One region of the Pseudoduganella sp. GW821-FHT11H04 genome, then DNA from elsewhere that is predicted to be linked to it. Evidence: predicted binding sites of a transcription regulator. Region 1 holds the regulator's gene; each other region holds the start of a gene.

Region 1 (7,729 bases):
GCTCGCCAACCGCTATTCCCGGCGCGGCGCCATTTTCATTGGCGGGGAATGGAAAGAAGAGATTTCGTTCGACAAGCTGTCCGGCGAATATGCGACGAGCTGGAAGCCGCCCGTCACGTTCCGCTGGCAAAACCTGGCATTTGAAAAGCTTGGCGACCAGGCGGTGATGATCACTGGCGGTGTCGCGCGCAGCGACAAAGCTGGCGTAGAGTCCTTCTCGCATTCCTACGCGGTCCTGCTGGTGAAGGAGGACGGCGTACTGCGCATTCGTATGGAGAGCGGCGCGCCGCCAGCCAGGCCGCAGCTCAGCAAACGGTAACAATTTAGTTCATGTGTCACTGGATTATTGATCTATTATCTGCATATGGCGATCTCATTACTGCTTGCAGCAGCGCTGGGCGCTGCACCCGTTGACCCGGATCCGATCTGGCGTTGCACAGCCGCGCACTACGGCCACTTCGTGTCGCCTTCCGGCACGCAAGAAAAGTGGCCCACCGTGCCGAAGTTGCCGGGAAACCTGCGCGAAACGCGCCAGATCAACCTCAACTCTCCCGGCATGCTACCCGGCGGCCGCGCGCACATGATGTACATCGACACCGTTGCCAAAGTCGTTTACATCCTGCAGACTTCCGGCCCGCCAGAGTCCGAAGTCGTCTTCGGCCCACTGCCGCCAGTCGATTGCCCTAAAGAGTGACTGCGCTGAAAGCGTTCGGACTCGCGGTCCTCTTTGCGTGCGCCTGGTTCGTCGGCGTCATGGCCGTCCTTGGCGGCGGCACGCCATCGCCTCTAACTCACGCCATCATCTTGCTCGTGCCACTGTTTGCTTGTAGCCTGATACAACACAAGCTGACACGCAACATTCCGTTGCCGCCGATGCGCAAGGTGATCCAAACTAGCGTCGCTGCCATACTTGCGCCAGTGCTTACGACTGCCCTGATCTGGTTCGTTTGGATGGTCGTTCTCGGGCACAGCGAGTAAGCATCATGCCCACCATCATTTCGCATGCAGCTATCCCGCTGGCACTCGGCGTAGCGCTCGGTTCGAAACGGATTTCCCGCAGGCTGCTGGTCGCTGGGATGCTTGCGTCCATGGTGCCTGACCTGGACGTGGTCGGGCTCAAACTCGGCATCGAATACGCCAACCAATTCGGTCATCGCGGCGCATCGCACTCGGTCATGTTTGCACTTGCCTTGGGAGCCCTGGCAGCCTTGGTGGCGCCGTGGTTCCGCGCGAGATGGTGGGTTGCGGGCGCCTTTGTGGCGGCCGCCTGCGTCTCGCATCCATTGCTCGATATATGCACGACTGGAGGCCTCGGAGCGGCCCTCTGGTGGCCGCTGTCGGATCAACGATTGTTCTTCCCCACGCAGTTCATCAAGGTCTCGCCTTTGACTGCGGATCGCTTCCTCGGACCTGACGGAATCGCGGTCATCAAGTCTGAAATACTATGGATTTGGCTGCCATGTTGTTCAGTGGCATTCGCGGCCTACGACATGCGGACGCGACTCCCCTCGTTTCACGTTACCGAGAATGGCATCTTCAAGCCAACCTCCATAGCCCGCGAGCTGGTTTTCTACGGAATTGCTGCTGCGTTGGTCGTGGTTTGGCACATGGTCGGCAGTGGCCATTTGACGGGCGCAGTTGGATTGTTTGCAGCCTTTGCAATCATTCGCTACTTCCAAATGCGAAAGCTCGGGCCGGATGGAGAGCCGATTGTCGCAGTCAAGGATGGGGTGCTGCTATTCCGAAATCCAGGATTCCAAAAAACCGTAGAGTCCATCCCACTGGAAGACATCGAACAAGTTAAAGTCTACGGCCAGGAAAAGAATCGGCACTATCGCTTTCTACTTAAAGGCCAGGATGCAAAAGACCTTTCGCTATTGCAGAACAACGACGCAGAACAAGCCGTAATCGCTTTCCTGCGACAGACCCTGCAAGAAAAAGTGTTTGTCGCCAAGGCGCCCGAAACCTTCTTCGAAAAGGTTCGGGGCGAACAGGCTTAAAGCGTCAGCTTGGTTTCGAACTTCGAGCAGTTCATGGCGAACAGGCTTTTGACGTTGATGACGTTGTGGTGGGAGGTGAAGACGCGGCGGGTGAAGGCGCTGTATTCTTCCATTGATTCCACTGTGACGATCAGGTGGAAGTCGAATTCGCCCGCCACCTCGTAGCAGGACATTACCTCGGGTTCGGACCGCATGCGGTGTTCGAATTGTTTGAGGATGTCGGTGTTCTGCTTCTCCAGCTCAACCGATACGAAAACCGTCAGCGGGCGGCCCGCAAGCGCGCGGTCGACCAGCGCGACGGCTTTCACCAGCACGCCGTCAGTGCGCAGCTTTTCGATGCGGCGCTGGCAGGTGGCGACCGATGAATGCACGCGCTCCGCGATCTCGCGCAAAGGCGTGCTGGCATCCTCTTGCAGGATATTGAGGATGCTGCGGTCGATCCGGTCCAGTTCCCTCATGCGAGGTGGCGCAGGGGATGCGCCCAGGCCGGCCAGCATGGTTCGAAGAAGCGCGCCACCATCGTGGGCGTGACTTCGGCCAGCGTCGCTGGATTCCACTTCGGCTGGTTGTCCTTGTCGATCGCCAGCGCGCGCACGCCTTCAAAGATCTCGCCGTGTTCGAAGTTGCGGCGCACGAGATTACGCTCCATGCGCAGGCAGTCCGACACGCCCAGCGCGGCGCCGCGCTTGAGCAGTTCGTGGGTCACGCACATCATCAGCGGGGAGCGCAGCTCCATCGCCTTCAGCGACTTCTGCGCAAAGGGCGAGCTGTCGCCGCGCAGCGATTCCATAATGGCCGGCACCGAGCCTGCGGCGAAGTGCTTGTCGATCAGCGCGCGCTGCGCTTCGAGCTCGCTGTCGCCGGCGAAGGCGTTGTGCGGGCCGGCGAAGACAGCGATCGCGTCGCGCAGCGATTTACCGGGTGTGGATTCGACCAGCGCGGTCAGGGCGGCCAGCTCAGTCTCCGGCACGAAGTAATCGGCCAGGTCCAGGTAGAGGGCATCAGCGGCGCCGACGGTCAGGCCAGTCAGGCCGAGCCACATGCCCAGCTGCCCCGGTGCGTGCGACAGGAAATGGCTCCCGCCCACATCGGGGAACAGTCCAATATTCACTTCCGGCATGGCCATCTTGGTGCGGCCGGTAACGATGCGCACGCCGCAGTCAGGGCCGCCTTGCGCGATGCCCATGCCGCCGCCCATCACCACGCCATCCATCAGCGCCACGTAAGGCTTTGGATAGAAATGGATCAAGTGGTTCAGTGCATATTCTTCGGTGAAAAAGTCTTCCAGCAGCGCGCTGTCGCCTTGCGTATTGGCGCGGCCGACATCGTAGAAAAAGCGGATATCGCCGCCTGCGCACAGGGCGCGTTCGCTGGTGCTCCGCACAACCACGGCGGCCACAGACGCGTTATCGCGCCAATCCAGCAGCGCCTGGGTCATTGCGCGCACCATGTCGAGGGACAAGGAATTGAGGGCTTTAGGGCGGTCCAGCGTGATGAAGCCGGTGCCGTTGGAGATATGGGTTTGGACGTGTTCGCTCATGCAAATATTTTAACCGCAAAAAAGGGCGCCAATTGCGCCCTTTGGTGTGCTACACGGCCAGTCCTTTACATGGCGGTGGGTGGTGCTTCGTACGTATCCGGGAAATGCTTGATGGCCGCATGACTGTGGTTCTGCACACGGTCTTTGTATTTCATGACCTGGCGATCCAGTTTATCAATCAGGGTATCGATGGCGGCGTAGAGATCTTGCGACAGGCTTTCGACGTAAACAGTTTTGCCAGACATGCGCAGGTTGATTTCCGCTTTCTGACGTTTCTCTTTCTCGGTGAGGTTATCTACAGTCAGGATGACAGCAATATCGATTACTTGATCGAAATGGCGCTTGACTCGTTCCAGCTTGCTCTGCACGTACTCGCGAATGGCCGGGGTCACTTCGACATGATGTCCACTGATGGTGAGATTCATACACACTCCTAAAGATGATGTCGCTCTCGAGTTCGTGTACGCCGAAACGCACAGAGGAACCCATGCACTGCACTACAAAGATTTGCGGAGGCTTACCGGAGGGATTTTCAACGCTTCTCGATATTTGGCAACAGTCCGTCGCGCAATCACCATGCCTTGTTCTCCCAGCATGTCCGCAATCTTACTGTCGGATAAAGGATTTTTCGGGTCTTCTGCTCCTGTCAGTTGCACGATCAGTGCCCGTATCGCAGTCGATGAAGCTTCACCCCCAGCTTCGGTCGCGACGTGGCTACCAAAGAAATATTTCAACTCAAACATGCCATGCGGGGTGAGCATATATTTTTGAGTTGTTACGCGAGAAATAGTGCTCTCGTGTAGTCCCAGTGTATCAGCAATTTCACGCAACACAAGGGGCCTCATGGCGACCGCGCCATGGCTGAAAAAATTCTTTTGTCTTTCTACTATCGCTTCCGCGACGCGCAGGATGGTGTCGAAGCGCTGGCGCATATTCTTGATCAGCCACTTAGCTTCCTGCAGCTGGCCGTTCATCTGCGACTCGCTTTTGCCCTGCTTGAGCAGGTTGGCGTACAGCGCGTTCACACGCAGGCGCGGCACCACGTCGTTATTCAGCATGACCAGCCAGCCGCCGCGGCCCTTCTTCACGATCACGTCGGGCACGACGTAATCGGAATCGCCCGATGCGAACTCGGCGCCCGGGTGCGGGTTGCACTGGCGGATGACGCACTGCGCTTCGCGCAAATCTTCGTCGTCGCAGTCGAGGGCTTTTTTCAGTTTGGTGAACTCGCGCTGGGCGAACCATGCCAGGTGCTTCTCGACGATGACCAGCGCCATGCGGCGCGTCACCATCGGCACGCCTGGCATGCGCTTGATCTGCAGCGCCAGGCATTCGGAAGCATTGCGTGCGGCCACGCCGGCCGGGTCAAAGCTTTGCAACAGCACCAGGCTGCAGCGAAGGTCATCCAGTTCGATTTCCAGCTCGGGCGGCAGACGCTCGTGGATTTCTTCCAGCGGCTCTTCCAGGTAGCCATTGTCGTCCAGCGCGTCGATGATCATTTCCATCAGGGCGCGGTCGCGCGGCTCCTGTACGGTCACTCGCATCTGTTCCAGCAAGTGTTCGCGCAAGGTGCAGCCGGAAGCTTCCAGCTGCGGGCGGCTGTCTTCGTCGTCGGCAGATTTGCTGCCGGAGCTGGAACTCCAGTCCGTGTCGTCGCTGCCGTTGCCGCCCTCGCCTTCGCCGCCTTCATAGGCGTCGCCTTCGGAGGCTGCGGCCGGGGCTTCGCCACACTCGCCCGGCGCACTTTCCTGCGCTGGCGTGGCGGGGCCTTCGGTGCCATTGCCGCTACCCTGGCTGATGGCGCCATCGGCCAGCAGCCGCACAGAGTGGTCGAGCGGATCGTCAAGACGCTCCAGCATCGGATTGTCGCCGAGCAGCTGTTCCAACTCCTGGTGCAGCTCCAGCGTGGACAGCTGCAGCAGGCGGATGGATTGTTGCAGCTGCGGCGTCAGCGCCAGGTGTTGCGAGGTTCGCAGTTGCAGTGTTTGTTTCATGGCCTTCGCTTACATGCGGAAGTGTTCGCCGAGATAAACGCGGCGTACGGATTCATTGGCAATGATGTCGTCCGGGCGGCCCGAAGCCAGCACGGCGCCCTGGTTGATGATGTAGGCGCGGTCGCAAATGCCGAGGGTCTCCCGTACATTATGGTCGGTGATCAGAACGCCGATGTTGCGCTCCTTCAGGAAACGCACGATTCGTTGGATTTCGATCACGGCGATCGGGTCGACGCCGGCGAACGGTTCGTCCAGCAGCACGAAGCGCGGATTGGTAGCCAGTGCGCGCGCGATCTCCACGCGGCGGCGCTCACCACCGGATAGCGACAGGGCCTGGTTCTCGCGCAGCTTCTCGATCTGCAAGTCCGCCAGCAGGGCTTCCAGGCGCTGGTCGATTTCGGCTTTGCTAAGCGCCTTGCCGTCGACCTTTTGGATCTCCAGCACGGCGCGGATATTCTCTTCCACCGTCAGCTTACGGAACACCGAAGCTTCCTGCGGCAGGTAGGACAGGCCCAGCGTAGCGCGTTTGTGGATCGGCAGGCTGGAGACGTCGGTGCCGCCGATATCGATGGTGCCGGCGTCCGAGGCCACCAGGCCCACGATCATGTAGAAGGAGGTGGTCTTGCCGGCGCCGTTAGGACCCAGCAGGCCCACCACTTCGCCGCAATCGACTTGCAGCGACACGTCGTGCACTACCTGGCGCTTGCCGTAAGTTTTCTGGAGGCCGCGCACGACCAGCGTGCTGGCGCAGGAATTTGCTTGCATGCTTACTTCTTCTCCGACGTGGTAGGAGGCGTGGTTGTAGCCGATGCCGCGGCCGACGCTGCGGCCGATGCCGCGGGCGGCTCGGTGCGCGAAGGCTGGATCACCATGGTGCCACGGCCGCCGCCCGGCTTGCTCTCGCCGGTTGCGGTATTGCGCACGCTGAAGAACTCCTTACGGCTGTCGTAGGAAATGAACTCGCCCTGCACTTCATCATTCTGCTTGCCGCCTTCCAGGCGACGGATGGTGGCCTTGGTGAACATCTTCACCAATTCGACCTGCTCGTCGTATTCGATTCGGTCGGCATCACCTTCCACCCACTGGTCGCCAGCGCCATCACGCTTCTGGCGGAAGGTGGCCTTCTTACCGTCACCGAACAGGGTCACCTGCTGGAAGCCTTCCGGCGACTGCTTGACGAAGGCGCGTTCGGCGGTCATGGTCAGGGTGCCGCGCGAGAGCTTGACGCCGCCCGACAGGATGGTGATCTGCTTCACGTCATCGATATCCATCGAGGCGTAATTGATGACGGTAGGCTTGTAGGAGTCGGCCTTTTCGGCCAGCGCCGGCTCGGCTGCGCAAAGCAGCAGGGCAGCCGACAACAGTAGTCGTTTCATATTCATTCCTTTTTATTGTGCCTTCGGCGGCAGCACCAGCGTGCCAGCGCCTTGCAGGTGCATTTCGCGCGTTGCGTTATTGGCGCGCATGCTGTTGGCCGAGGCAGTCGTGGCGCCGATTTTCATCTTCACCGGGACGTCGGTTTCCATGCGGTCTTCGTCAGGGAAGACCACCAGCTTTTCCGTTGCCATATGCAGCGCTTGCGCGTTCGGCGCCGGGGCGCGGTCGATCGTGACCTTGCCGTTCAGTGTGACCCGGCTATTTCCCTGGTCCACGCGCGCCGTCTCCGACAGGATCTCCATCGGCGGACGCTCGCTGGCCAGGCTATGAACACGCGGCTTGTCGATCACGGACGAATCGTCGATAGGACGATGCGTCAGCTTGTCGCCGGCAATGATATAGCTTGGCTTGCCATCCTTCGACATGTGGACGAAGGAAAAATTCTCGATGATGTAATCCGGCTCATTGGCGCGCTTGTCGGCCTGCATCTGTTCACCCGCGCGGTTCAGCAGTTCGAGCAGATAGAAGCTGCCGAGCGCCGCCAGCAGCACCAATATCATGCCGACGGAAAGGCGGAAGCGGTGGGCTATCCTCTGGTTGCGCATCGCTCGATCCTTTTACACCAGGAACTGCGCCATTACGCGCTCGTAATTACCGGTTGCGTGCAGCACGAATTCGCAGGCTTCACGCACCGCACCGCGGCCGCCCGCAGCTTCCGTGATGTAGTGGGCATGCTGATGCGCTTCCTTGCGGCCATTCGGCACGCTGACGGCAAAGCCGACACGGCGCAGCAGTGGCAGGTCCACCACGTCGTCGCC
Region 2 (7,729 bases), on a different contig from region 1:
ACTACGGCGCCAGCGAGCAGCCGCGCACCCGCGAGCAAGTGCTGGAGGCGATGATGCCTTATATTGAAGAGCAGCTGGCGAAAGAGGGCGGCCGTGGCTTGAAGATCAACACCATCACCCGCCACATGCTGGGCCTGGCCCAGGGCCTGAAGGGCGCCCGCCAATATCGCCAGACTTTATCCGATGCCAAGAAGCTGGCAGCCGGCGATCCACGCGTTTTGCTTGAAGCATACAGCCATACCGCGTAAACAAAACTTATCCTCCGCATTCACTTCCGTTTCCCGCCGTAGCTGAGCTGTTTCCCCATAGAAAGTTCGTTTGCCCACATTTTGGGCAAAATTTGCTTGCTGTGTGGAAACTACAGGGCTATAATTTTCCTGATACACACATGCAATCGGAGACATCCGCATGTGTTTTTAGGGATGAAATACGACAGGTTTCATCCCGCGGCGATAACGGTCTTTGCATTCGCAGTCATAGTTTGCTACTGTCGATACTTGCGTAGCAGCAAGGGTCAGTGGATGAGGTAAATATTTATTTACGGCATCCTTCAGGCAATCGAACATCTTTCTAAATAAGAGCCGAAATGAATTTGAGCAAAATGAAGGTAGGGGCACGTCTTGGCCTCGGTTTCGCACTGGTACTGGCGTTCCTCGTCATTATCACCATCGTCGGCATCTGGCGTATGGCTCAGATTCAGGACCGCCTGGATCATGTGGTAAGTGTGAATTCGGTTGCCACCCGCCTGGTGATCGACATGCGCAATAACGTTGAAAACGTCAGCGACCTGAAAATCCTGACCCTGATGTCCGAACCTGCGGACATGGAGCCGGAACTCGCGCGCATCAACAAGCAGCTGAAAGACTATGAAGCTGCCGACGCCAAGCTGAGCGCCTTGTACGTCAACGACGCCACCGCTGAAGAAAAAGCGCTGCTGCAGCAAGTGAAGGCGCAAGAATCCGTAGTGCTGCCGGCCGTGAAGAAAGCCTCCGAACTGTGGCTGGCTAACGATGCCCTGGCCGCAACCAAGACCTACCTGAAAGAAATCAAGCCGGCGCAGAAGAAGTGGATGGAAGCGCTGACCCAACTGGCTGCGCTGGAAGATAAGCTGAATGATTCGATGAAGGTGGAAGCTGCTGAAGGCTTCTCCTCCGCGCGCCTGTTCATGATCATTGCCGGCCTGGCCGCTGTGGTCGTGTCGATCTTCGCGGCATGGGTAATCACCCGCGGCCTGCTGAAGCAGCTGGGTGGCGAGCCTGACTACACCGCTTCGATCGCTGGCGCCATCGCCAACGGCGACCTGTCGGTAAGCATCGACACCTCGTCCAACGACAAGGATTCGCTGCTGGTCGAAATCAAGGAAATGCGCGACAGCCTGGTGGAAATCGTTGGCCAGGTGCGCCAGGGTACCGAGACCATCGGCACCGCTTCCCGCGAGATCGCGGCCGGTAACATCGACCTGTCTTCGCGTACCGAAATGCAGGCTTCCTCGCTGGAGAAGACCGCTTCCGCCATGGAAGAACTGACCTCCACCGTTAAGCAGAACGCCGACAATGCGCGTGAAGCCAACCAGTTGGCAGCATCCGCTTCCGACGTGGCGCTGAAGGGCGGCCAGGTTGTTTCGCAGGTGGTTGACACCATGAGCTCGATCAACGAATCGGCCAACAAGATTGTAGACATTATCGGCGTGATCGATGGTATCGCCTTCCAAACCAACATCCTGGCGTTGAACGCCGCTGTTGAAGCAGCGCGTGCCGGTGAGCAGGGCCGCGGCTTCGCCGTGGTGGCATCCGAAGTGCGTAACCTGGCGCAGCGTTCCGCTGGTGCCGCGAAAGAAATCAAGTCCCTGATCGGCGACTCCGTCGAGAAAGTGGAACGTGGTTCGAAACTGGTGGGCCAGGCAGGCGTGACGATGGACGAAGTGGTTGCCTCCGTCCGCCGCGTGACCGACATCATGAGCGAGATTGCCAGCGCGTCGCAGGAACAGAGCGCCGGTATCGAACAGGTGAACAAATCCATCATCGAGATGGATTCCATGACCCAGCAGAATGCTGCGCTGGTTGAAGAAGCTGCCGCCGCTGCGCAGTCGCTGCAAGACCAGGCTGGCGAATTGTCGCGCGTGGTGTCGATCTTCAAGCTGGATGCTGAAACCGAATATGCCCTCACCGCTGCGAAGCCAGTTGTGACCCAGACCGCAGTTGCCGTGGTGCCGAAGGCTCCGGCCAAGCGTCCAGCCGCCAAGGCAGCGAAGCCGGCTTCCGCCGCCGCAGCGCCTAAGAAAGTGGTCGCCGCCACCGCCGGCAGCGACGAGTGGGAAGAATTCTAAGTAAAAAGATCTGTTTAATAAAATTTGATTGGGATAGAAATGAACAAGCGTTTGATTGGTTTTGTCGCAGCATCCATCGTTTCCGTGTCGGCTTTCGCGGGCGAGTCTCCAGCAGTATTCGATGCCAAGAACTGCAAGGCCGAATACCCTAAAGCCTCCCTCATGAACGAAGAGCAGGGCACTGTTTCCATGGCTTTCCTGATCTCGGCTGCCGGTGAAGTGATGGATTCCAAAGTGGATAAGTCCAGCGGTTTCAAAAACCTGGACAAGGCTGCAGTCAAAGCTATCAGCGCTTGCAAGTTCAAGCCAGGCACCAAGGACGGCGCCGTAGCCCAAACCTGGACCAAAGTCGACTACGTCTGGTCGCTGTAATCCATTTCATTCTCATTCAGTAGGGGAAGAATCATGATGACGAAGTTGAGTGTTCTGGCAGTAGCCCTGACTATGGGCGCATCGGCATTCGCTGCCGAAGTACCAGCATCTTTCGATGCGAAGAATTGCAAAGCTGAATATCCAAAGGCTTCCCTGATGAATGAAGAGCAGGGCACGGTCAGCATGTCCTTCCTGATTGCCCCGAGCGGCGACGTGAAGGATTCCAAGCTGGATAAATCGTCCGGCTTCAAGAACCTGGACAAGGCTGCACTGAAGGCGCTGAGCGCCTGCAAATTCAAGCCTGGCACCAAGGATGGCGCCCCGGTCGAAACCTGGACCAAAGTGGACTATGCCTGGAAGCTGGACTAAGACAGTGTTCCGATAGAAAAGAAAACGGCCCCTCGCGGGCCGTTTTTTGTTAATCTGCGGGTATCGTAGTCTGGATAGCCTGTATGAAATATCTGTTTCTCTTTCCACTTGCCGGCATTTTGCTATCCGGTTGCGCCTGGTGGCGTAATCCGAATGATCCGGCCCGCAACAAGCAGTACGTTGTTGTGGTCAACTCCATGACTTGGCCCAACGCCACGAGCGGCAAGCTGGACGGCACCCGTACCGCCTGGCCGCTTCAGGAGCTGAACAATAATGAGGAAATTTTCCCTCTGGCCCAGGTCAAACACTGCCCGGACGCCTTGCCTTGCGCCTGGGGTGTGCTGCTTTCGTCGCGCAATGTCACCCGCTTCAACTACGAACCGGGTGGCGTGACACTGGACATGTCCATGAAGGTGGACGTGCACCGCCGCCAGCAGGACCGCCGCCGCAACTTCCACACTTCGATCGCGGTGCCGGCCGACGTGCCGGCCATCAGCTACCAGCGCCTGCTGCAGGAATCGGTTTCCCTGCCTTACGGGAAGGTGTACCGTGTCGATATGGACTACGGGATCACGTACCAGATCTGTGCCCAGCGCGTGGATTCGGCGGGTAAAGCGGTCGACAAATGTGATATCCCGTATATCTGAGTTGCCGGCAGTAAGCATTTGTAAAAGCTGCGGCATGCGCCTGATTTTTCCCTATAGTTGAATCTTGGGAAGGAGAATGCCATGAAAACCTTGATGATCTTGCCGGTGCTGGCCTTGGGCCTGGTCGGTTGCGCCGAGCAGCAGCCGGTGCGTTATGCCTCGAGCAATCCATATGAATGGCGTACGGTGTCGGTGACGCCGGTGCCGAACGGTACTGCGCAGCGCTCCGGCGCGCCGGTCAGCTATTCGAACGAGCCGGTCTATGTGCAGCAACAGCAGCCAGTCTATGCCGCGCCGCAGCCAGTCTATGTTGCGCCAGCGCCGTATTACTACGCGCCTGCACCGGCTTATTATTATCCGCCTGTGACAATCGGCTTTGATTTCCTGTGGACCAGTAATCACTGGCGCGGCCGCGGCGGCCGTCACCGCTGATCAGTGAACTCAATGCACGAGTAGCGGCACCTGGCTCAGCACGTCAGCCGAGCAAAGCAGCCAGGTTGCTGTGGCCACCAAGCTGAGCAGTGCAGCGCCGCTGGCGTATGGACGGTGGGACATTGGAATACTCCTGCCTAAGATTTGATCCCATCTTAATCAAGAGCAAACAAAAAAGGCATCGGAGAGTCGCCGATGCCTTTGTAGGACTATTGCTCGTCCGTCATTTTCTACTCCACAGCACCACGGCTGCGGCCGGCGCGGTATCCAGGGCGTTGGACTGTGTCAGCCAGTTGGTCAGGCTGTCCTGCTCTTTCAGCGTGATGCCGGCGCCATCGATATAACCCACCATTTCCAGGTACTTGGCATCGAGCTTGGCCTTTGAAACGGTCGGGGCGACCATGACCATGCGGTCGTACGCCTTGCGTGCCTTGTTTTCCCATTTATGCAGGCTGGAATCGTCAAAGCGGTTGGCTTCGAAGTAGACGGTCAGCGAGCCATCCGGATTGCCGAAGCCGACGATGCCGGCGCCTTTCTTGATCGTGGTGGAGTTCGCAAGGTCGAACTGCCCGGTGGGCACGAATACGCCGGCGCGGCCGCCAACGGCGGGCAGGCCGACAGGGGTGTCCTTGCTGTAGGTGGATAATTCTTTCAACTCAGACATGACTCTTCCAATGCTGCAACGTTTCTGTGAGTCGTTATTTTATCCTCAAACTAATGCCGCGGCACAAAGGAAGATTTATTTTGTCCACCTTAGCCGCGAGCGTAGTGTGGGGCGCAACAGGATGGGTTCCGGCGGCCCGGCGAGTAGGTCGCGGGCGGCATCGCTGAGCGCTTCCCAGGATGGCGCTGCGCTGCCGGCGGCGGCAGTTCCCAGCCAGACCAGATGCGGGCCGTCGCCGCGTACCGGCAGTTGGGGGAAGTTGTTAGGCATGTCCAGGGTGACCAGCGTTGCTGTGTTGCGCCAGCCGGCTTCGTGCCATGCGGCGAAGGCCGGCGCGGCCAGTTCGGCGAAGTGTTCCAGCTGGCTGGGGCGGACGGTGCAAAGCAATGCGGCCGCTTCACCTTGCGCGCCACCGGGTTCCAGTACCGGATCAACGGACGGGAGGGCGGGGACGCCGCTGCCGGGGTGGAGTGGGCGCAGCAGGAGCACGTTGTCGCTGTCGGTCATCAAGCCGTTTAGCGTGGCCTTATGCTCTTTCCACACCGGGCCGTAGTAGAAGGCGGCGTTGACCACGGCGCGCTGCTCCCACGTAGTGAAGCCGCGCAGCCAAAGGAAGCTGTTGGGGTTTCCGTTTTCCGTGAACTGGCCTAGCGCCAGGGCGCCAAGCTGCTGGAAGGCTTCCGGGAAAAGGGTTTCGAAATAGCGTACGAACGCTGACTGGCCGCCCTCGACGAGGGAGTAGCGGCGGAATTCAATAACGGGGAATTTGTCCATGCAGCCAGAATAGGGGCGAATGCGGTCGATTCGCGCCCTATTTGGCTAGTGATTGTCGATCAGGCCTTGCGACGGCGACGCGACAAGGCCATGCCTGCGAAGCCCAGGCCCAGCAGGGCGAGCGATGCAGGTTCAGGAACTGCGGCTGCTTCCTGGCCGAGGGTGACGTTGTCGATCACCGGAGCGCTGCCGCTGCTGTTTGCCGAGGTCAGCTGGAAACCGGTGAAGTATTCGCCTGGACCGGCAACGAAGCCGAAGAAGTTCATGGCCTGGCTGGCGTTCGCAGGGGCGATGTTCGACAAGGTGAACGAACCCAGGTTGGTGGTCACGTTGATCGACAGTGGCGCTTGGGTGCCGAGATAGCCAACGTCAAAACCGAGCAGGTTGAACTGCGAGGAATTGTGTTCAACCGTCGCCTTGACTGGCGACCAGAAGTTGTAAGCGAAGACGTTGCTGATTGGAGCGTAGCCGGTCTGGTTGCCCACGACCAGGTTGTCGCCGGTCTGGTAGGTCACGCCGTGGGCAGTCCACACAGCACCCAGCGAACTGAAGCCGTGACCCAGGTCTTCAAAGCCGTAGTTTTCAACAATCGTGCCCTGTGCCGAGAAGGCGGCACGGTTGGGGCCAGCGAACAGGGTTGGCGAAGCGCTGGCAGCGGAAGCGACCAGCAGGGATGCAACGGACAGCAGAAGTTTTTTCGACAGCGATTTCAATTCAATCCCCCAGTGTAAATAGTTAAGAACTGTTGCCACTAAGCGAGAATCGTGCCTGAATTGTAAACACCTGATTTTATTGAGAAACAATTACTGTGGCTGAGCAAGGTGTAAAATTTTCCGACATGCAAAAGCTCTTTCGCTGCGGAAAACAAAAAAGGCCTGATAGCGAACTATCAGGCCTTCTTCGTGAATTCGGTGGGGTGGCTGATGGGGCTCGAACCCACGACAACAGGAATCACAATCCTGGACTCTACCAACTGAGCTACAGCCACCACTGAAAACTGCTTTCTATCGCACCGCAGCGCGACAGAGCCGAGATTATATAGGCTTGTGTTGGAACTGGCAAATAAATTTCAAACGACCACCGACTCTACCTGCGGATGCAGTCCAAGCAAACTGGCGAACTGCTTCTGCAGGGCTTCTGCGTTGCCGCTGGTGTAGCCGTGCAGGTGGGCGGGAGTGCCGCCAGGACGCAGCAGCGCAGCGCCTTCCAGCAGGCGTGTCAGCTGGCGTGCCACGGCGTCGCCGGTGTCGATCAGGGTGACGGCTTGCGCGTTGCCGCGCGCCGCGACGATCTGTTCGATGGCTTCACGTACAAAGGGATAGTGGGTGCAGCCGAGGACCAGGGTGTCCGCGCCTTGTTCCAGCAGCGGCGTCACATAACCTTCCAGCATTTGCGCAGTCGCTTCACCGGACAGGTCGCCCTGTTCGATGCGTTCAACCAGGCCGCCACAAGGCTGCAGCAGGAACGTCGTGCCGTTTGCGCCCGTGATCTGCTCGCGCAGCGCAAGGAACTTCTCGCCGCGCAGCGTGCTTGCCGTGGCCAGCACGCCGACCGTGCCGTTGCGGGTGGTCGCAGCGCCAGGCTTGAGGCCTGGTTCGACGCCAACCACAGGCAGGCCAGGGTAGGCGGCGCGTACCGCCTTGATGGCCGCCACGGTGGCTGTATTGCAGGCCACTACAAGGGCTTTCGCGCCTCGTTCAAGCAGGAAGGCAGTAACGGCAAGCGCGCGCTGCACCAGCCATTCATCCGTCTTCGCACCATAGGGAGCGAAGGCGGAATCGGCGAAGTACAGCACATGCTCGTGCGGCAGCTGCGCGTGGATATGGCGCAGCACGGAGAGCCCTCCGACGCCGGAATCAAAGACGCCGATTGGCGCATCGGCGGAGGAGGGGACTGGATGCGTCATTTATGCTGGCTGGGCCGCTTTCAGGGACTCGATCTTCACCTGCCACTCTTTAGGGCCGGTGTTGTGGACGGAAGTGCCGGTGGAATCGACGGCCACGGTGACAGGCATGTCGACCACGTCGAATTCATAGATCGCTTCCATGCCCAGGTCTTCGAAGCCGACAACCTTGGCGCCCTTGATCGCTTTCGATACCAGGTATGCAGCGCCGCCGACGGCCATCAGGTATGCCGACTTGTGCT
Region 3 (7,729 bases), on a different contig from region 1:
GGAAGCGGTTGGCGAAATGCTTGATGTTGCCATCGTATTCGCGCACCACTTTCAGGGGCTGCGCATCGCGCCGCATGCGCCATTCAACCAGCGAAGGCAGCAGCGGCAGCAGGAACAGCGCTACCTGGCCGGCAAAAAATAAAATGATCCAGCTCATGCCTTGACCTCCGGCTGGCGGTAGCGCGTTGTCTTGTCCCATTCCAGCTTGCGCTTGAACATCCAGTCGAACACCACCTGGTTGAAGGTGGCGATGGTGATGGACAGAAGGCTGACCAGGAATCCGAAATAATTGAGCGGCATCAGGCGGATGCGGTGGCGGCTGCCATCGAGGTAGACTGCAGCGCCGATTTCAAAGAAGGCTGCGAAGTTGCCAAGGGCGCTATAGGACATCAGGCAGAACAAGGCCAGCACGCCGGTCAGCCAGTGGTTGGCATCGGCGTAGAACAGGACGATAGCCAGCGCCCAGCCGGCCAACAGGATCGGCGACATGGCGAATACGCCCAGCAGCAGCAAGCCGTCCAGCTTTTCGCGCAGCGATACCTTGTCGCTTGCGAGCAGCCCGCCGGCATAGCGGAAGGCTGCCTGGTTATGGCCTTTCGACCAGCGCATGATCTGGCGTACGCGCACCGGCCAGGTTTCCGGCACTTCTTCGTAGCATTCGGAGCGGTTTTCGTAGGCGGTTTTCCAGCCTTTCAGCAGCAGGCGGTAAGTCAGGTCCGTGTCTTCAGCCAGCGCGTCTTCGTGCCAGCCGCCGATCGCTTCCAGCGCGCTGCGCCGCACCCCGCCTACCGTGCCGCCGTACTGCGGCACCAGGGCCAGGTTCATGCGCGCCTGCTGGTCGACCTGGTAACCGCCGGAGCGCTCCATATCCAGCAAGCGGGTCAGCAGGTTGCTGCCCGTATTCAGCGGCACCACGCGGCCCATGACTGCGCCCACTTCGGGATCGAAGAACGGCGCCACCAGCTGGCGCAGCAGGCCGCGGCCCGGCACGTAGTCGGCGTCGAACACGATCAGGATATCGCTGTCGACCAGGGCGGTTGCGTCCTTCAGTGCGGCCGCCTTGCCTGGCTTGCCTTCCGTACGGTGGAAGGGAGTGATACGCCCCGGATTGGCGGCGGCGATTTCGTCGATGATGCGGCGCGTGTCGTCGGTCGATCGGTCGTTGACCGGCATGATGCGCAGGCGCTCGCGCGGGTAGTCCACGTCCAGCAAGGCGCGCAGCGAATCGGCGATCACGGCTTGCTCGTTATGCGCTGCCACCAGCACCGTCACGCTCGGCCAGTTGCCGCTGTCCACGTCCAGGTAAGGGTGGCGCTGCGCCCCGAACAGGCGATTGATGGTGAAGTAGTAGTGGCGCACGGTGTACACCAGCACCAGCGCAATCACGCCCCACAGCAGGTACAGCATGATGGTCAGCGTGCGCGAACTCAATACGGCGGGGTGGCGCGACTGGATCTGGTCGGTGACGCCGATCCAGTTACCCTGTGCTTTCTTGTGCAGGGCCGAAGTTGGGTCAAGGCTGAAGGCCGGTGCGGCCTGGGCGGGTGCGGCGGCTGGTGCATTTGGAACCGCTGCCGAGGGAGCAGCGAGCGCCAGCGACAGCGATAGGCACCATCCGGCAAACACGGCGATGAGTTGCAGGGCGAAGCGACGTCGTTCTGTCATCGTACGGATTCCTGCCGGAGCGGCGAAGTTAAGCGTTTTGCCATTCTAGCAAATCATCTTTCGGATTTGTCAACCGTTGCAACGGCTGGCAAGGTGGAGAACGGGCCGGCCAACTGCCCCCCAAGGTCGGAAGCCACCGGCGTCTCGGTGCCGTAATCAGCCGGCCAGGTGCGCGGCAGATACAGTGTGCCGAACAGGCGGTCCAGCACCGGCAGCATGGCCGCAAAATTGCGGTCCACGTGGTCTTGGCGAGTGTGGTGCCAGTGGTGAAAAGCCGGTGTCGACAGCAGCCATTCAAACGGCCCAAGGCGCCAGCGGATATTGGCGTGAATGAAGAAGCCCCAAATCGTACCCAGCAAGATCACCGCCACCGGCGTCGTGCTGCCGGCAAGGCTTGGCCCCGCCAGGCCCAGCACATACAGGGGCAACAGGCCGCACAAGCGGCTCAGCAACAGATCGATCGGGTGAGCCCGGGTATTGGTCAGGAAATAAACGTGGGTGGCGCTGTGGTGCACAGCATGGAAACGCCACAAGGGCGGCCAGCGATGGGCCAGGCGATGCATCCAATACGCGCCCAGATCGCTGACGAGAAGGGCCAGCAGCAGGCGCGGCGCCAGTGGCAAGGCCGCCAGGGTTTGCGGCACGACAGCCGGCAACAGCATGCGCGAGAGCTGGGCCGCCAGCGCCAGTGGCGCGGCCAGCAGCAGCAAAGGCAGCAGGCTATTCGCGAAGTAATAGAACAGGTCCGGCCAGCGCTGGCGCTCGCCAGGCTGGGCCTGGCGGACCGCAAAATAGCGTTCCAGCGGCAGAAAGATCGCGCACAGCACACACAGCCATACCGTCAACCGCAAAACCTGTTCGGCAATGGCTGCCAAGGACAAGGCCTGCGATCAGGATTTGCGGCGGCGGCGCATTGCCACTGCCAGCAGGCCGAGGCCGCCCAGCATGGTCATCAGACTGGCTGGCTCGGATACATTGGCTGCCGGGGTGTCCTTGTCAGGGCCGTTCACAGCGAACAGCGAAACCCCATCCAGCAGCGAGAACGGCGGGTGGCCGCTCGGGGTGCCGGCCGCCAGGAAGGACAGCAGGCCGTCGCTGGCCTTGGCGGTAAACGAGAAGGTCTCCTGCATCCAGCCGCTCGAGCTATGGTTGCCGTTGGCATAAGCTGCGGTCTCAAACGTGTTGCCGCCGACGTTGACGGTCCATTTTTCCGTGGTATCGCCGGAGAAGCCCCATTGCTGGGCAGCGGCCCATTCAAAGGACAGCGTGTAAGTCTGGCCTACAACCAGGTTGATGGCTTGCTGGATCGGGACTACGCCGTATGCGCCGTCTGCTGCGATGAAGTTGCCGCCATTGGCGCTGATTGCCAGCGCGTTGTTGCCGCCGTTCTTGTCGCTCCACAGCTTCAGGGCCTGGTCGTTCGGGCCGTTGAACCAGGTCCAGGCGCCGACGGTGTCGGCCGAGCCGGCAGCGAACACAAAGTTATAGCCGCCTGGAGAGGTCCAGTTGGAAACGGAAGTGTTGTAGTCAACCTGGCCGGTGCCACTGGAGGTCAGCTCAAAGCCGCCGTTCTGTACGAGGTTAACCGGCCCTGCCTGGGCCGCCGAAGCCAATACCAGTGCAACCATTGCCATAAAGGTTTTCATAGTTCTTCCTCGAAATTCGAATGTCCTGGTGGCATTCAAGCAAGAAATATGCCTGAGCAACTAGCTCAGCTGTAAACCATTGAGCGCAATGGGTGTTTCTTTGAGGTAACTCTTATTATTGATATGCCAAATCCAGTTAGTGTAAAGAAATCCGACACAAACTGGTTCGACATTCAACGGTAATACGCTTCGCTGGCGAAGGTGATGAGGCCGATCAAAGCCACCGCACTGAGCAGGACGATCAGGAGGCGTCCAAATTTCGGGTTGCCGTCATTGTCATCGGCTGGGCGGTTCTGGTCGGTCATAGTCAAATCAAGGCAAGAGGATGGTGGAGCCGGTGGTGCGGCGTGCTTCCAGGTCCTGGTGCGCCTGCCCAACGTCCGCCAGATTATACCGCTGGTTGATATCGATCTTGACCGCGCCGCTGGACACCACGTCGAACAGCGACTGGGCGCATGCGTCCAAGTCTTCGCGCGTGGACGTAAAGTTGCCGAGCGCCGGGCGGGTCAGGTAGAGCGAGCCGCGCGAAGCCAGTTCGCCCAGCGAGAAATTGGCCACCGGGCCGGAGGCATTGCCGAAGCTGACCATCATGCCGCGCGGGCGCAGGCAGTCGAGCGAGCCGATAAAGGTATCTTTGCCAATCGAATCGAACACGGTGGAAACGCCCTTGCCGCCGGTGATCTCGCGCACCCGTTCGGTGAAGTTTTCCGTGTTGTAGTTGATGGCGTGGGCTGCGCCGTGCTTCAGCGCCAGCGCCACCTTTTCATCGGAACCGGCGGTGCCGATCAGGCTCACGCCCAGCGCACGCGCCCACTGGCAGGCGATCAGGCCGACGCCGCCCGCAGCTGCGTGGAACAGGATGGTGTCGCCTTTCTTTAAGGGCGCGGCGGAATGGAACAGGTACTGCACGGTCATCCCTTGCAGCATCATGGCTGCCGCGGTGTCGCTGCCGATGGCGTCCGGCAGCTTGACCAGCAGGCTGGCCGGCAGATTGCGCACCTGGGCGTAAGCGCCGTTCGGGCGGCCGGCATAGGCCACGCGGTCGCCCACGCGCACGTGCGTGACGCCCTCGCCTACCGCTTCCACCACGCCGGCGCCTTCCTGGCCCAGGCCAGCGGGCAGCGGCTGCGGATAGAGGCCTGCGCGGAAATAAACGTCGATGAAATTGAGGCCGATCGCTTCATGCCGGAGCGTCACTTCGCCGGGACCCGGTGCGCCGACTTCAACGTCCACGTACTCCATAACTTCCGGCCCGCCGGTGCGGGACATGCGGATTGCCTTGACCATCATGCAGCTCCTTCAGATTGAGACACTGCCTGCAATTGCGACAGCACCAGGTGGGCCGTCGCGAGGTTGGTGGCGCAGGTGACGTTATGCACGTCGCAGGCTCGCACCAGAGCGTTGATATCCGGTTCGTGAGGCTGCGGCGTCATCGGGTCGCGCAGGAAAATGATGGCGTCGATATGGCCCTCCACCAGCATGGAGCCGATTTGCAGGTCGCCGCCCAGCGGGCCGGAATGCTTGCGTTCCACGGCAAGGCCCACTTCCGCTATCAGGCGGCCGCCGGTGGTGCCGGTTGCGCACAGCTTGCAAGTACGCAGGAAATCGGCGTACTCGCGGGCCAGCGCGATCATGTCGTCTTTTTTCTTATCGTGGGCAATCAGGGCAATGCGGGGCGTCATTTCTCTTTACCTTTCACATTCGACAGCAGATATATACCGGCCAGCACCAGGGCCGTTCCCGCCAGTTGCCAGCTGGTGACGGGTTCGGACAGGATGACGGCGCCAAAAAACAGCGTGGATACTGGACCAATCATAGCCGCTTGCGAGGCCGGGCCGGCGCCGATGCGCTGCACGGCGGTCATGGTCATGAACACCGGCATCACGGTGCACAGGATGCCGTTGACCAGGGACAGGCCATACACCTCCATCGGCTGCACCAGCAGCGCGGCGGGGCGCAGCACGAAGAACTGGCCGATGCAAGCGGCGCTCGATACGCACATGGCGTAGGACACCAGGCGCAGCGCGCCCAATCGTTTGACCATTTCGCCGGAGGCGAGCAGGTACAGGGCGTAAGCGATGGCGGAGCCCAGCACCAGCAGCGAGCCGAGGGCCACATTGCTCATGCCGCCTTGCAGGTCGTGGAAGAACACCAGCACGATGCCGGCATAGGCGGTGAACAGGGAGAGCCACTGGGCGCGGCTGATATGCTGCTTGAGCCAGATGGCGCCTGCCAGCAGCACGAAGGTCGGGGTCAGGAAGAGGATCAGGCGCTCGAGGCCGACCGTGATGTATTGCAGGCCGAGGAAATCGAGGTAGGAAGAAAGGTAGTAGCCGACCAGGCCCAGGGCGACCAGGCGCCAGGCATCGGCCCGGGCCAAGGGCGGTTCGCTGCGCATCTTCCACAGCGCGATGGCGGCGAAGACCGGCAGCGAGAACAACATGCGGAAGGCGATGACCGTTACGGCGTCCAGGTGGTAACGGTAGAGCAGCTTGGCCACGATGGCCTTGGTTGAAAACAGTATGGCGCCGCCGATTGCGATTGCCAATCCGCCAAGATAGGCGGCGCGTTTGCCCTGCGATTCCTGAGTGGCTATTTCCATGCCACCATTGTAGCGGCAAGCTGGCGGGCTTGCTGGCGACGAAAAAAAGGCGAGCTTGCGCCCGCCCTGCCTTGATTCCGGCTTGCTTAGTACACGTTGACCGACGCCTGGCCGGCCGTCACAGCAGCCGTCGTGACCTTGGCGATCACATTGGCCGGGGCATTACCTGCCACCAGCTTGTTGACCTGCTTGAACTGCGCAGTCAGCGAGGCTGCGGTCAGCGTCACCACTGTGAAGCCTTGCGCGTCGGTGTTCACGTGGCGCAGGTGCGGGTTGCTGTTCAAGCCTGCCAGCTGCTGCGCCAGCGGCACCAGTTGGCCGCTGAAGCTTGCGTCGGCCTTGAGGCCGGACAGCACCGCATCTACAGTCGCATCCAGCGCCGCTTCCGGCACGCCCTTAGCAGCCAGCACACCGCGCAGCTGCACGGTCAAGGTCGCAGCCAGCGAATCGACGGTCGGCGACGCCTTGCCCATGGTGTAGTCCAGCAGGTTGAGGTCCAGGTCGACGGTGCCCAGGTTCGGCACCGGCAGGTGCAGTGGCCAGGACACCAGCGTGGCCAGTTCCGCGCCCAGGCTGGCTGCCGCATCGCGCAGGTAGATGAAGAAGGAATCGGAGCTGACGCCGGCCGATACCAGGTCCACCATCACCGGCGTGCCGCCGCCCGCCGCATCGTAATCGTCGCTCACGGTGCCGGCGAAGAAGGAGTGGATGTCGCCGGTCAGCGCCACCACGTTGCCGATGGCATTGGTCTTCAGGTGCGCCATCAGGGCCTTGCGCTCGGCGTTGTAGCCATCCCACTGGTCGCAGTTGATCAGGAACTTGCGGAAGTATGGCGCCAGTGCGGCCGCCTTGCCGGAAGCGATCACGAATGGCGACGCCGCTTTGTTGGCCTGGATGTCGGCCTTGATGTAGCCGACCGCGATGCCCTGGGCCGCCGCGGTAGCCTGCGCTGTGCCATTGCCGCCAGCCTTGGCGATGTTTTCCGCCTGGCCGAACGCCAGCACGGCCACACCGGCCTGGGTCGAAGACAGGCCGGCGCCAACCGCTGCGCTCAGGCGCGCACTGGTGTCGCCGCCGCTGGCTGCAACGCCGGCGATGGCCATGGCGGCCGCACCTGCCGCCGGGGCCGAAGCGCCGGCGGTCATTGCGCCCACGATGGCCGACGCCACCACCACATTGCCGCCGGTCGAGGTGGCGGCTGCGGTGCCGATATTGGCGGCCACGGTGGGAATGGCCTGCAGTGCGAACAGGGTAGCAATGGCGTCGGTACCGTTCAGGCCCATGCGCAGCAACGATACCTCGTTGCCCCACAGCTTCCAGGTCGCGCTGGACGCCTTCATGGTGGACTTCCACCATTCGCGCTGGGTGGCGCCCAGCATGGCGGCGGCGGACAGCGGATCGGCGCCGGCGGCAGCCATTTTCTGCGCCTCGACGCCGTTGTACAGGTCCTGCGCCACCAGGTAGCGCGCGCCGATGCTGCCCAGCGGCAGGCCGGTGGCCGGGTTGGCCATCTGCTCCGGTACCACGTGGTCGGCGCGGTACAGGCGTTCGTCGGTCATTACCAGTTGCATCAGCTTGCCGAACTTGAAGTCGCGGTAGATCTTGATGTTCTGGAAGCCGGTGCCGCCGGTGTCCAGGTTGACGTCGGCCGGCATGAATTCGAACCAGGCCTGGTTGGCGCTGCGGCGGCGCGGGGTGTCATGCTTCTCGCCTTCGGCATAAGTCTGGGTATCGCCCCAGCAGTCGTCGCTGAATTCGTGGTCGTCCCAGATCGCGATGAAGGCGAAGCGCTCGTGCACGGCCTGCAGGCGGGTAT
Region 4 (7,729 bases), on a different contig from region 1:
CGATGCACCTGCCAGAACAAATGCTCATCGAGCTGCGGCAGCAATTCCTTGAGGCTCATGCGGATCAACAACTCGCTCTCCGCCGTTACCACGTTCACATACTTATCGGCCGCCTCGAAATACACAACCTCCGACACCGGCACCATGCGCACCTGGTTGCCCACCGCCGCGCGGATCACGCTTAAACGCTGCACCGCCACCGGCACACCCAGCGCGCGCAACTGCGCCGCCAGCGCTTCCAGCCCGCCGGAAGGCTTGTCCTGCAAGCGAAGACGCAAGCGCGCCACTGTGCGCGCCAGGCGCTCATCGCTGACAGGCTTCAGCACATAATCAGCCGCCTCGCGCTCGAAAGCCTGAACCGCAAATTCATCGTAAGCAGTCACGAACACGATTTGCGGGAATGGCGCCGGCCCGGTCCAGGTATCGGCCAGTTCCTCCGCCACCTCCAGCCCGGACTTGCCCGGCATTTTGATATCGAGGAAAAGCACTTGCGGCTGCAAGTCCGCAGCCTGCGCAAACGCCTCGATGCCATTGGCGCAGGACGCCACAATGGAAAGTTCAGGCCATTGGCGCTGCAAGGCAGCCGCCAGAGTCGCGGCCAGGATTGGTTCGTCTTCAGCAATCAGCGCAGTAATCATGAGAGAAGAATTCGTGCAGTCGCGCCCTGCGGCGCTGCTTCAAGGGAAAAGGAAGCGCGCCCGCCGTACAAGGCTTGCAGGCGTTCGCGTACATTGGCCAGCCCCAGCCCGGTGCCCGGTTTACCAGGACCCGCATCGAGCCCGCGCCCGGTATCGGAAACGAGCAATTCCAGCCCGCCTTCCGCAGCGCGAGCCGACACCTGGATATGGCCGCCGGCCACGTTCGGCTCAACACCATGGGCAATCGCATTTTCAACCAGCGGTTGCAGCAGCATTGGCGGCAACTCGGTGCCGCGCAAATCCTCCGGCAAATCCAGTGCAAAGCTAAGCCGCGCGCCCATACGCACCGACATCAGCCCAAGGTAAGCATCCAGCAGAGCAAACTCCTGCGCCAGCGTCGTGCGCTCGGCACGCGCCGCGCTCAATGTCGCACGCAGGTAGACAATCAACTGGTCCAGCATGGATTGCGCACGCACAGAATCAATAGCGATCAGGCCCTGCAAATTGGCCAGGGTATTGAACAGCATATGCGGTTCGATCTGCGCCTGCAGCCTTTGCAATTGCGCTTGCAGCGCCTGGCGTTCGACCGCCTCGGCCCGCGCCTTCTCCAACGCCGCCTCGGCGCGCGCCTGCGACAGACGGTCACGGCCCGCAAAGAACAGCGTCGCCGCACCGGTCGCGAAAACAGTGAACAGCAAGGCGCTCACGCCGCGCTCACCACGCAGGTAGCGCAGGGTGTCGATCTCCATGTCCAACAGCCAGGACGCCTCTAGCATGCCAAGATAAACGCCGCCCAATACCGCCAGCGCCAGCACCGGCAAGAACTGCAGCCACCTGACTTTCTCCAGTCCCCACAGCAGGAAGCGCGCGACATCGACCAGCAACCAGGTACTGATACCGATGCACATGGAGACCAGCAAATTCGGCCCGAAATTGCGTCCGCCGCCAAACACATAGGTGATCATCAGCGCACACACGACATTGAAGGCCGCGACATACGTGCCATCGATGGCAAGGCGGCGGAATGGGAATGAGGACTTGCGGGGAGTTATCTGCATGGCAAGCATTTTCGCCCTACGGGCGCTTGCCATGCAACTATTTTGCGACGAAACCGCGCCAGGGCGGCGCGAAACCGTTTAGGCCAGTGCTTCCTTGGCCGCTTCTTCCGGCGTCAAGCCGTCATAGAACAAGTCGGTGAACCATTCGATCTGTTCTTCGATATGGTCCTGTGCTTCTTCAACCGTAGCGCCACCCTTGACCAGGAAGCCTTCCACCTCGATGCACCAATGGATCAATTCCAAGGTTTCCGGATCGAGTTCTTCTTTCTTTTTTGCCATCACAACCTCCTACTCAAAAGCGGCTGAAGCATACCCCCGGGGCAGCCATCCGTCCAGTAGCGAAAATTTTAATACACAATATGCTAACGTTAACGTATATTGTTTATACGATGAAGATCCTCCATGCATTCCGCAACACCTTTCTGGCCCTCGCCCTCGCGGCGGGCTGGCCCGCGAGTGCAAAGGATATAGCCATTATCGACCACGCTGAAAACAAAGACGATCAGCGCCGCGACTTCACCCGCATCGTCCTGCGCGCCGCGCTCGAACGCACCACGGGCGAATACGGCCCCTACCAGATCGACGAAGCGCCCGTTTTCATGGAGCGCGCGCGCCTGTTCAGCGCTTTAAAAGACGGCAAGCAGGTCAATATCGCGGCCATGCTGGCCGATACGGAATGGCAGCAGGGCCTGCCCTCCATCCCCATCCCGATTGACCTTGGCCTACAATCCTGGCGTTTGCTGTTGGCGGATAGCCACAGCCTGCCGCGCCTGCAGCAATTGGCGAAGAGCGGTCAACTGGCTCAGGCATCTGCAGGCGTCGGCGCCACCTGGGCGTTGCGCAACATCCTGGAAGAAAACAAGTACCGTATCGTGACCGGTAACAGCTACGAAGGCTTATTCCTCATGCTGCAGGCAGGACGATTCGATTACCTGCCGCGCAGCCTGGTCGATGTGTTCAATGAATATGATAAACACCGCGAAAAATACCCCGGGCTGGCGATCGAGGAAGGAGTCGTACTGCATGCGCGCATGCCCTGGCTATTTTTCTTTGCGCCACAGGAAAACAGGCTACGCCAACGCGTTTCCGCGGGACTGGAAGCAATGTTGAAAGATGGCTCGCTGGCCCAACTGATCCTGGCGCATTACCGGACCGACCTCAAACGTGCCCGCTTATGCGATCGCATTCATATCGACCTGCCCAACAGCCAGCTTGAGCCGGCGCTGCTGGCGCGGCGCGAGTTGTGGCTCGACCCTTTCGAACCGCGCCATGGGATCTGCCCACGCCATGCTAAAGCAGCGCGCGAACGCGCTCCGTAAGGCCACTAATTAGCCGCAACAGCTTTGTTGTCGTACGCGGTCAATTCCCACATATCGCGCTTGGCCACGCGGCCGTACCTATCGATGTCCACGTACTCTAGCTTGACGTAATTCTTGACGGCCGGCGCATACCAGACCGTCTCAGTCGCCTTGCTGGAACCGCGATTTCGGCCAATTTCATCATTTTGATAATAGGCCGTTACTTCAACTTTCATCGCCTCGAACTCTCCGGCCTGCACCTTGATTTTCTCCCAGCCTAGCGCCTTTCCTTCAATCTGGTAACGCCAGTGCTTACCCGCCGCCGGATTCTCCGCGGTAGTCTCACTGCTCCACACTTTGCCCGTCTCAAGCGGGAATGCGAATCGGGTGAATGCCGGCGCAAAATGAGCCTGGCCGCGGTCAAAGGGATTCATTTCGCGGCTGAAATGCTGGTGAGAGACCAGCGCTCCCGTATCCGCCCGCTTGAGGTCCGCCTCGATCCCGGCGTCGTTGACCGCCGTGACCTCCACCCGGTTCTGGTGGCCGGGCTCGTTTTTCCAGACGTCGGTGTACTGGTAGGTCCAACTATCCCCGACCGTGACCTGCGGCGCAGCGATGGGCGCGTGCTGGTCCGCCGCCGAAGCGAGGTTGTAAACAAACAGGCCTAGGACAAGCACTCGTCCGGTAATTGTGCGCATCTCCACTCTCCAGTTTTGTCAAAAATATCACACCGCAACAGGTTATCATTTTGAAAACTGAAAAGCAAAAAGCCCCACCAGGTGGGGCTTTCAAAAGCGGACTACGCTCGAATTAAGCGCGGCGGCGGGTGCGTGCCAGCGCCAGCAGGCCCAGGCCGAACAGCGCCATCGAAGCAGGCTCAGGTACTTGTACGTCGGCAGCAACGGCGCCGATATTATTCCATGCGTCGGAATCCCAGAAGAACAGGTTCAGCGCGCCGCTGGCGTTGGCGAAGCCATCAAAGCTGGTGCCGACGATGAAGAAATTGCCCACGTCCGCAGTGCCGGTACCGATCTGGCCAACCAGTTGGCCGATGTCGGCGGTAAAGCCGCTGCCATCAGGGTTGCTGACACCCATGCCCCAACCAGGAATGCCGTCAGCGTTGGTGGTGTAGTCAGCCACACCGCCGCCGAAATTCCAGGTCTGCGATGGGTCAACGGAGATCGTCAGGTGCTGGCCAGCGTCCAGGTGAATGCCGGTGTTGAGACCGGAACCGCCGAAAATGCTGTTTGCGTTCGAATCAACAGTGAACGTGTCTGCCTGGGCCAGGTTAGCCATGGCGAATGCAGCGACGAAACCAACAGTGCGAATTACGTTTTGAATTTTCATCAGGTATTACCTAGTTATATTTTTGGAATTTAGCATTACGCAAGTTCCATGCCACTTTCCCAATATTGCTAAAAGATGAAATAGATCAACAACTTATCCGTGGAGAAAAAAATATTACCTCAGCAACTGTAAAGTTTTCCGACATCAATATTGGCGGGTTTATTGACGGAGATCGCATGCGATAACGATAATGAGCGCCCTATCAAGAAAACAACAAACTCCATGCGCCAAATATTCCTTAGCGTATTACTCTGGGCGGCTGCCCTTACCCTGGCTGGTTGCGCCGGCACTGGCCCGGCCGTCGATCCTCGCAGCTCGAACTTTCCAGCGAACAATGGCCTTGCACTTGTCCGCATCGTTACCAATACTCCGACGATCAGTTCCCAATTGGGCCTCTCCAACCAGTGGGCCAATTTGTATGTCCGTGATTCAAACGGCAGCAAACACCAGTTGCAGCTGTCGCCGTCCGAGGGACGCAGAAGCACCCAGGTCTTCAGCGGCTTCCTGCCGGAGGGCAAATATGAACTCGCAGAGTTATTCTTCGCAATCAAAAGTGCAGACTTGAAGGGCCAAGGGCTCTCGTTTGAAGTGAAGGCGGGCCAGGTCACGAACCTGGGCAGCGTCATTTACCAATCCACAGGCAACAATGGCTACGCCGTGTTCCGCAGCGACAAGGATGATGGACTGACGCCTATGCTCAATGAGGAATTCCCACTGCTGAGCAAGAGTCAGTCGACCCAGCTCTCCTTCGACGGCTCCTCACTCGGCAAGGACAACGCGCTTAGCAGCACGTCCATGGGTGTGGCCAGCAACTCGCCTCTCGTGAGCGGCGTTGGCGGTGCCACCACCAGCATCATGCAGGCGATTGCCGATAACATGTCTGCGACAGAAGCGCTCGACGCATGGAAAAAGACAACCGACCCAGTAACGCGGCTCAACCTCGCTCGCGCCAGCACTTATGCCTTGAACAGCGCCCTCGAACTCCCGACCGGCGAACTCATTGCAGCCAGCAACCTCGGGCAATTGCTGATTCGTGAGCCTTCGGGCACATGGATTCGCATGAACGTTGGCGACGCACGTGAACTGATGGCAGTGCACGCACGCGACCGCCAGAACATCGTTGTTGGCGGCGAAGAAGGCGAGCTTTACATGACTGCCGACGGTGGCGCAAGCTGGAAACGCGCGCAGTTCCCAACGCGTACCGGGCTGGTGTTGAATATCCAGGAATACCGCGGCGAGTTCCTGGTATTGAGCCTGGAGAAAAACGAATTCATCGTACGGAGTACCCGCGACATCGCATCCGGATCGTGGACCGAATTGAAGCGCTTCGCGGTTGAAAACCCGTATCTTCTAACCGTCCACTCCAGCGTCCAGCACGTGGCAACGATCCATGGGAATAAGTACATTGTCGTCACTCCCGTGCGCACGGTGCAGGTCCTCGACCTGGACGCACGCACCTGGCAAACCGTTGCAACCGCGGGCTGGTATCGCGACGTCAAGGCGGTGGACAGCCAGACCTTGCTGTCCAGCGGCGGCCATCGCGTCACACCATTTACTTCGACTGACTTCGGCTCCAGCTGGAAGGAAGTACCAGGCAGCTGCGCCGGCACCTACTCGCGCGTCGTGTCCATCGACTTCACCACCGCGCTGAACGGCTACATGCTGTGCGCCGCAAACGGAATGATGGCAGGCTCTACCAGCCTGAAAAAGACCAGCGACGGCGGCGCAAGCTGGCAAACCGTCATCCCGGAAACGCCCGCGATGGCCAGCCAGATGATCGCCACCAAACAGTTCATCCTCTACGTTGACATCATCAATCGCATCTTCGTGAGCAAGGACGGCGGCGCCACCTGGTCGCCGGAACGCGTGGCAATGTAAGCCTATTGCCCAACGCAGATGATCTTGGTCGCGTACTCGTGGGCAGCGGACTTCTTCTTCGCCGCCCATGCCATCGCTTCCTGTGCTTGGGCCATCGTCATTACCGTCGCCTTGTCTTTATTCTTGATGAAGGAGACACCTTCGAACACGCCCTCTTTGCTGCGCATGACCCGCGCGAAGACCGGCGGTTTGCCTGGTTCGTTGATTTTGTTCTGCTGGACTAAATAGCGCTGGTCGTTGTTTTCCATGTGTAACTCCTGAAATGCAAAAAGCCCAACCTGGGAAGGTTGGGCTTTTCTTTGTTCTGGCTCCCCGACCTGGACTCGAACCAGGGACCTGCGGATTAACAGAACGGCGATCCTGCAAACCTATGGGCACCAAGTCGAAGAAACGTAACGGCTTTCTTGGCCACCGCTGCGGAGCCCATCAAAAGCCGACCTAATACCGAGACAGTATACCTGCTGCCGTGGCATCCCTGCCAGGAAGTTGAGTCAGGTCAAGGGCTTGTGGCTGCCGAACGCCGAACTGAAACCGAGACCTCGGCAAAACGTCAAACAAGCACGTGCCTTACATCGTCAACCCGATTTTTCAAGTCAACTAAACTCTCGTACAACACATCGTGCCCACCATCTGCGTCGTATTCATATTGCAACGCTTTAATATTATACGAATTCTCCATCGCTCGAAGTAGTGCTGGGTGCCTTCCTTCAGGCAGCACTGCATAGTGAGTATGATCCGAAGTCGCAGCAATATTCGTATTTTCCAATACCAGCTGTATATCTGGGTCCGTCATACTGCACCCGAGAAATACAACCGTATTAACTGTAAGTAAGCTATCCAGAACATTATAAAATTGCCAATGCTCCTTCTTGATCTTAAAATAATCTGACCGAGTCAAAACAAGGGCCTCAGTATTATTCATGCAACCATGCGCCTTGACAATCAGATTATCCTTAGAGCGGACATCATTTAGAATATTTCTGTCGTTATATTTCCTGACAGCATACCCTCGCCCTGCAACGAGTGCGCCGCACTGCTCCTCATACAGTTGATCATAATTGGTTGTTATTACAATCTTAGCATTGATACCTTGTATTGCAGCATGAAAGCGAGAGGCTTCAAACCTAGGAACTGCAAAAATTTTCTGAAAGAAGACACGACGATCAGCTTGGGGGACCCCATCAAAAACGACTTCGGCTGCATCAAGAAAGAGTTCCTTATCCAGAAGTTCACCGACATATTTAGCGTCTGCTTGCTTTACAAACTTCGCCACTGCATCTTCAAGAAGTTTTTTCCAAGATGGTGGCCGTTCACCTGCAGCATTAACAGAGCTAGAAGAAATTCCGGAGCCCAAAAATAAAATCGCGCGCTTCGATGCGATTTCCTCAACAAGTGATTCTGGCCAATTTATCACAATTAGCCCCCAGTATTCATGATCAAATTCTCAGACACTTGGTCAAAGATGTCGGAATAGACCTTTGCCTGAGAATAGTGTGCACCAAATATCCCA

Evidence for each region. Region 1 encodes sigma-54, which starts transcription at its own class of promoters, with help from an activator protein. Its sites were predicted from a motif close to TGGCANGNAANCTGCTTT; they were not measured.
Region 2: AC1RTP_RS13960 (PEP-CTERM sorting domain-containing protein) is a predicted target of sigma-54. The motif match lies at 6,337-6,354, and genes of this name have one in related genera.
Region 3: AC1RTP_RS12060 (PEP-CTERM sorting domain-containing protein) is a predicted target of sigma-54. The motif match lies at 3,348-3,365, and genes of this name have one in related genera.
Region 4: AC1RTP_RS02185 (PEP-CTERM sorting domain-containing protein) is a predicted target of sigma-54. The motif match lies at 4,378-4,395, and genes of this name have one in related genera.

Annotation. Positions count from the first base shown of each region.
Region 1 is NZ_JBXARE010000010.1:85,204-92,932, forward strand. It holds gene AC1RTP_RS20540 (hypothetical protein) at 1-319, shown strand, start outside; gene AC1RTP_RS20545 (hypothetical protein) at 365-694, shown strand; gene AC1RTP_RS20550 (metal-dependent hydrolase) at 984-2,000, shown strand; gene AC1RTP_RS20555 (Lrp/AsnC family transcriptional regulator) at 1,997-2,458, opposite strand; gene AC1RTP_RS20560 (enoyl-CoA hydratase/isomerase family protein) at 2,455-3,540, opposite strand; gene hpf (ribosome hibernation-promoting factor, HPF/YfiA family) at 3,606-3,965, opposite strand; gene AC1RTP_RS20570 (RNA polymerase factor sigma-54) at 4,038-5,534, opposite strand; gene lptB (LPS export ABC transporter ATP-binding protein) at 5,544-6,299, opposite strand; gene lptA (lipopolysaccharide transport periplasmic protein LptA) at 6,302-6,910, opposite strand; gene lptC (LPS export ABC transporter periplasmic protein LptC) at 6,923-7,516, opposite strand; gene AC1RTP_RS20590 (KdsC family phosphatase) at 7,529-7,729, opposite strand, start outside.
Region 2 is NZ_JBXARE010000005.1:201,564-209,292, reverse strand. It holds gene dusA (tRNA dihydrouridine(20/20a) synthase DusA) at 1-248, shown strand, start outside; gene AC1RTP_RS13995 (methyl-accepting chemotaxis protein) at 587-2,326, shown strand; gene AC1RTP_RS13990 (energy transducer TonB) at 2,366-2,698, shown strand; gene AC1RTP_RS13985 (energy transducer TonB) at 2,735-3,067, shown strand; gene AC1RTP_RS13980 (hypothetical protein) at 3,151-3,714, shown strand; gene AC1RTP_RS13975 (hypothetical protein) at 3,796-4,146, shown strand; gene AC1RTP_RS13970 (hypothetical protein) at 4,370-4,810, opposite strand; gene AC1RTP_RS13965 (hypothetical protein) at 4,886-5,584, opposite strand; gene AC1RTP_RS13960 (PEP-CTERM sorting domain-containing protein) at 5,644-6,297, opposite strand; tRNA gene AC1RTP_RS13955 (tRNA-His) at 6,497-6,572, opposite strand; gene murI (glutamate racemase) at 6,654-7,490, opposite strand; gene AC1RTP_RS13945 (fumarate hydratase) at 7,491-7,729, opposite strand, start outside.
Region 3 is NZ_JBXARE010000004.1:392,443-400,171, reverse strand. It holds gene AC1RTP_RS12075 (polymer-forming cytoskeletal protein) at 1-157, opposite strand, end outside; gene AC1RTP_RS12070 (glycosyltransferase family 2 protein) at 154-1,665, opposite strand; gene AC1RTP_RS12065 (sterol desaturase family protein) at 1,719-2,540, opposite strand; gene AC1RTP_RS12060 (PEP-CTERM sorting domain-containing protein) at 2,556-3,311, opposite strand; gene AC1RTP_RS12055 (hypothetical protein) at 3,485-3,616, opposite strand; gene AC1RTP_RS12050 (quinone oxidoreductase family protein) at 3,624-4,598, opposite strand; gene AC1RTP_RS12045 (methylglyoxal synthase) at 4,598-4,993, opposite strand; gene AC1RTP_RS12040 (DMT family transporter) at 4,990-5,913, opposite strand; gene AC1RTP_RS12035 (alkaline phosphatase D family protein) at 6,000-7,729, opposite strand, start outside.
Region 4 is NZ_JBXARE010000001.1:439,222-446,950, reverse strand. It holds gene AC1RTP_RS02210 (LytR/AlgR family response regulator transcription factor) at 1-638, opposite strand, end outside; gene AC1RTP_RS02205 (sensor histidine kinase) at 635-1,696, opposite strand; gene AC1RTP_RS02200 (hypothetical protein) at 1,775-1,975, opposite strand; gene AC1RTP_RS02195 (hypothetical protein) at 2,086-3,015, shown strand; gene AC1RTP_RS02190 (hypothetical protein) at 3,021-3,692, opposite strand; gene AC1RTP_RS02185 (PEP-CTERM sorting domain-containing protein) at 3,805-4,341, opposite strand; gene AC1RTP_RS02180 (WD40/YVTN/BNR-like repeat-containing protein) at 4,564-6,219, shown strand; gene AC1RTP_RS02175 (hypothetical protein) at 6,222-6,467, opposite strand; tRNA gene AC1RTP_RS02170 (tRNA-Asn) at 6,525-6,594, opposite strand; gene AC1RTP_RS02165 (SIR2 family protein) at 6,770-7,633, opposite strand; gene AC1RTP_RS02160 (ParA family protein) at 7,636-7,729, opposite strand, start outside.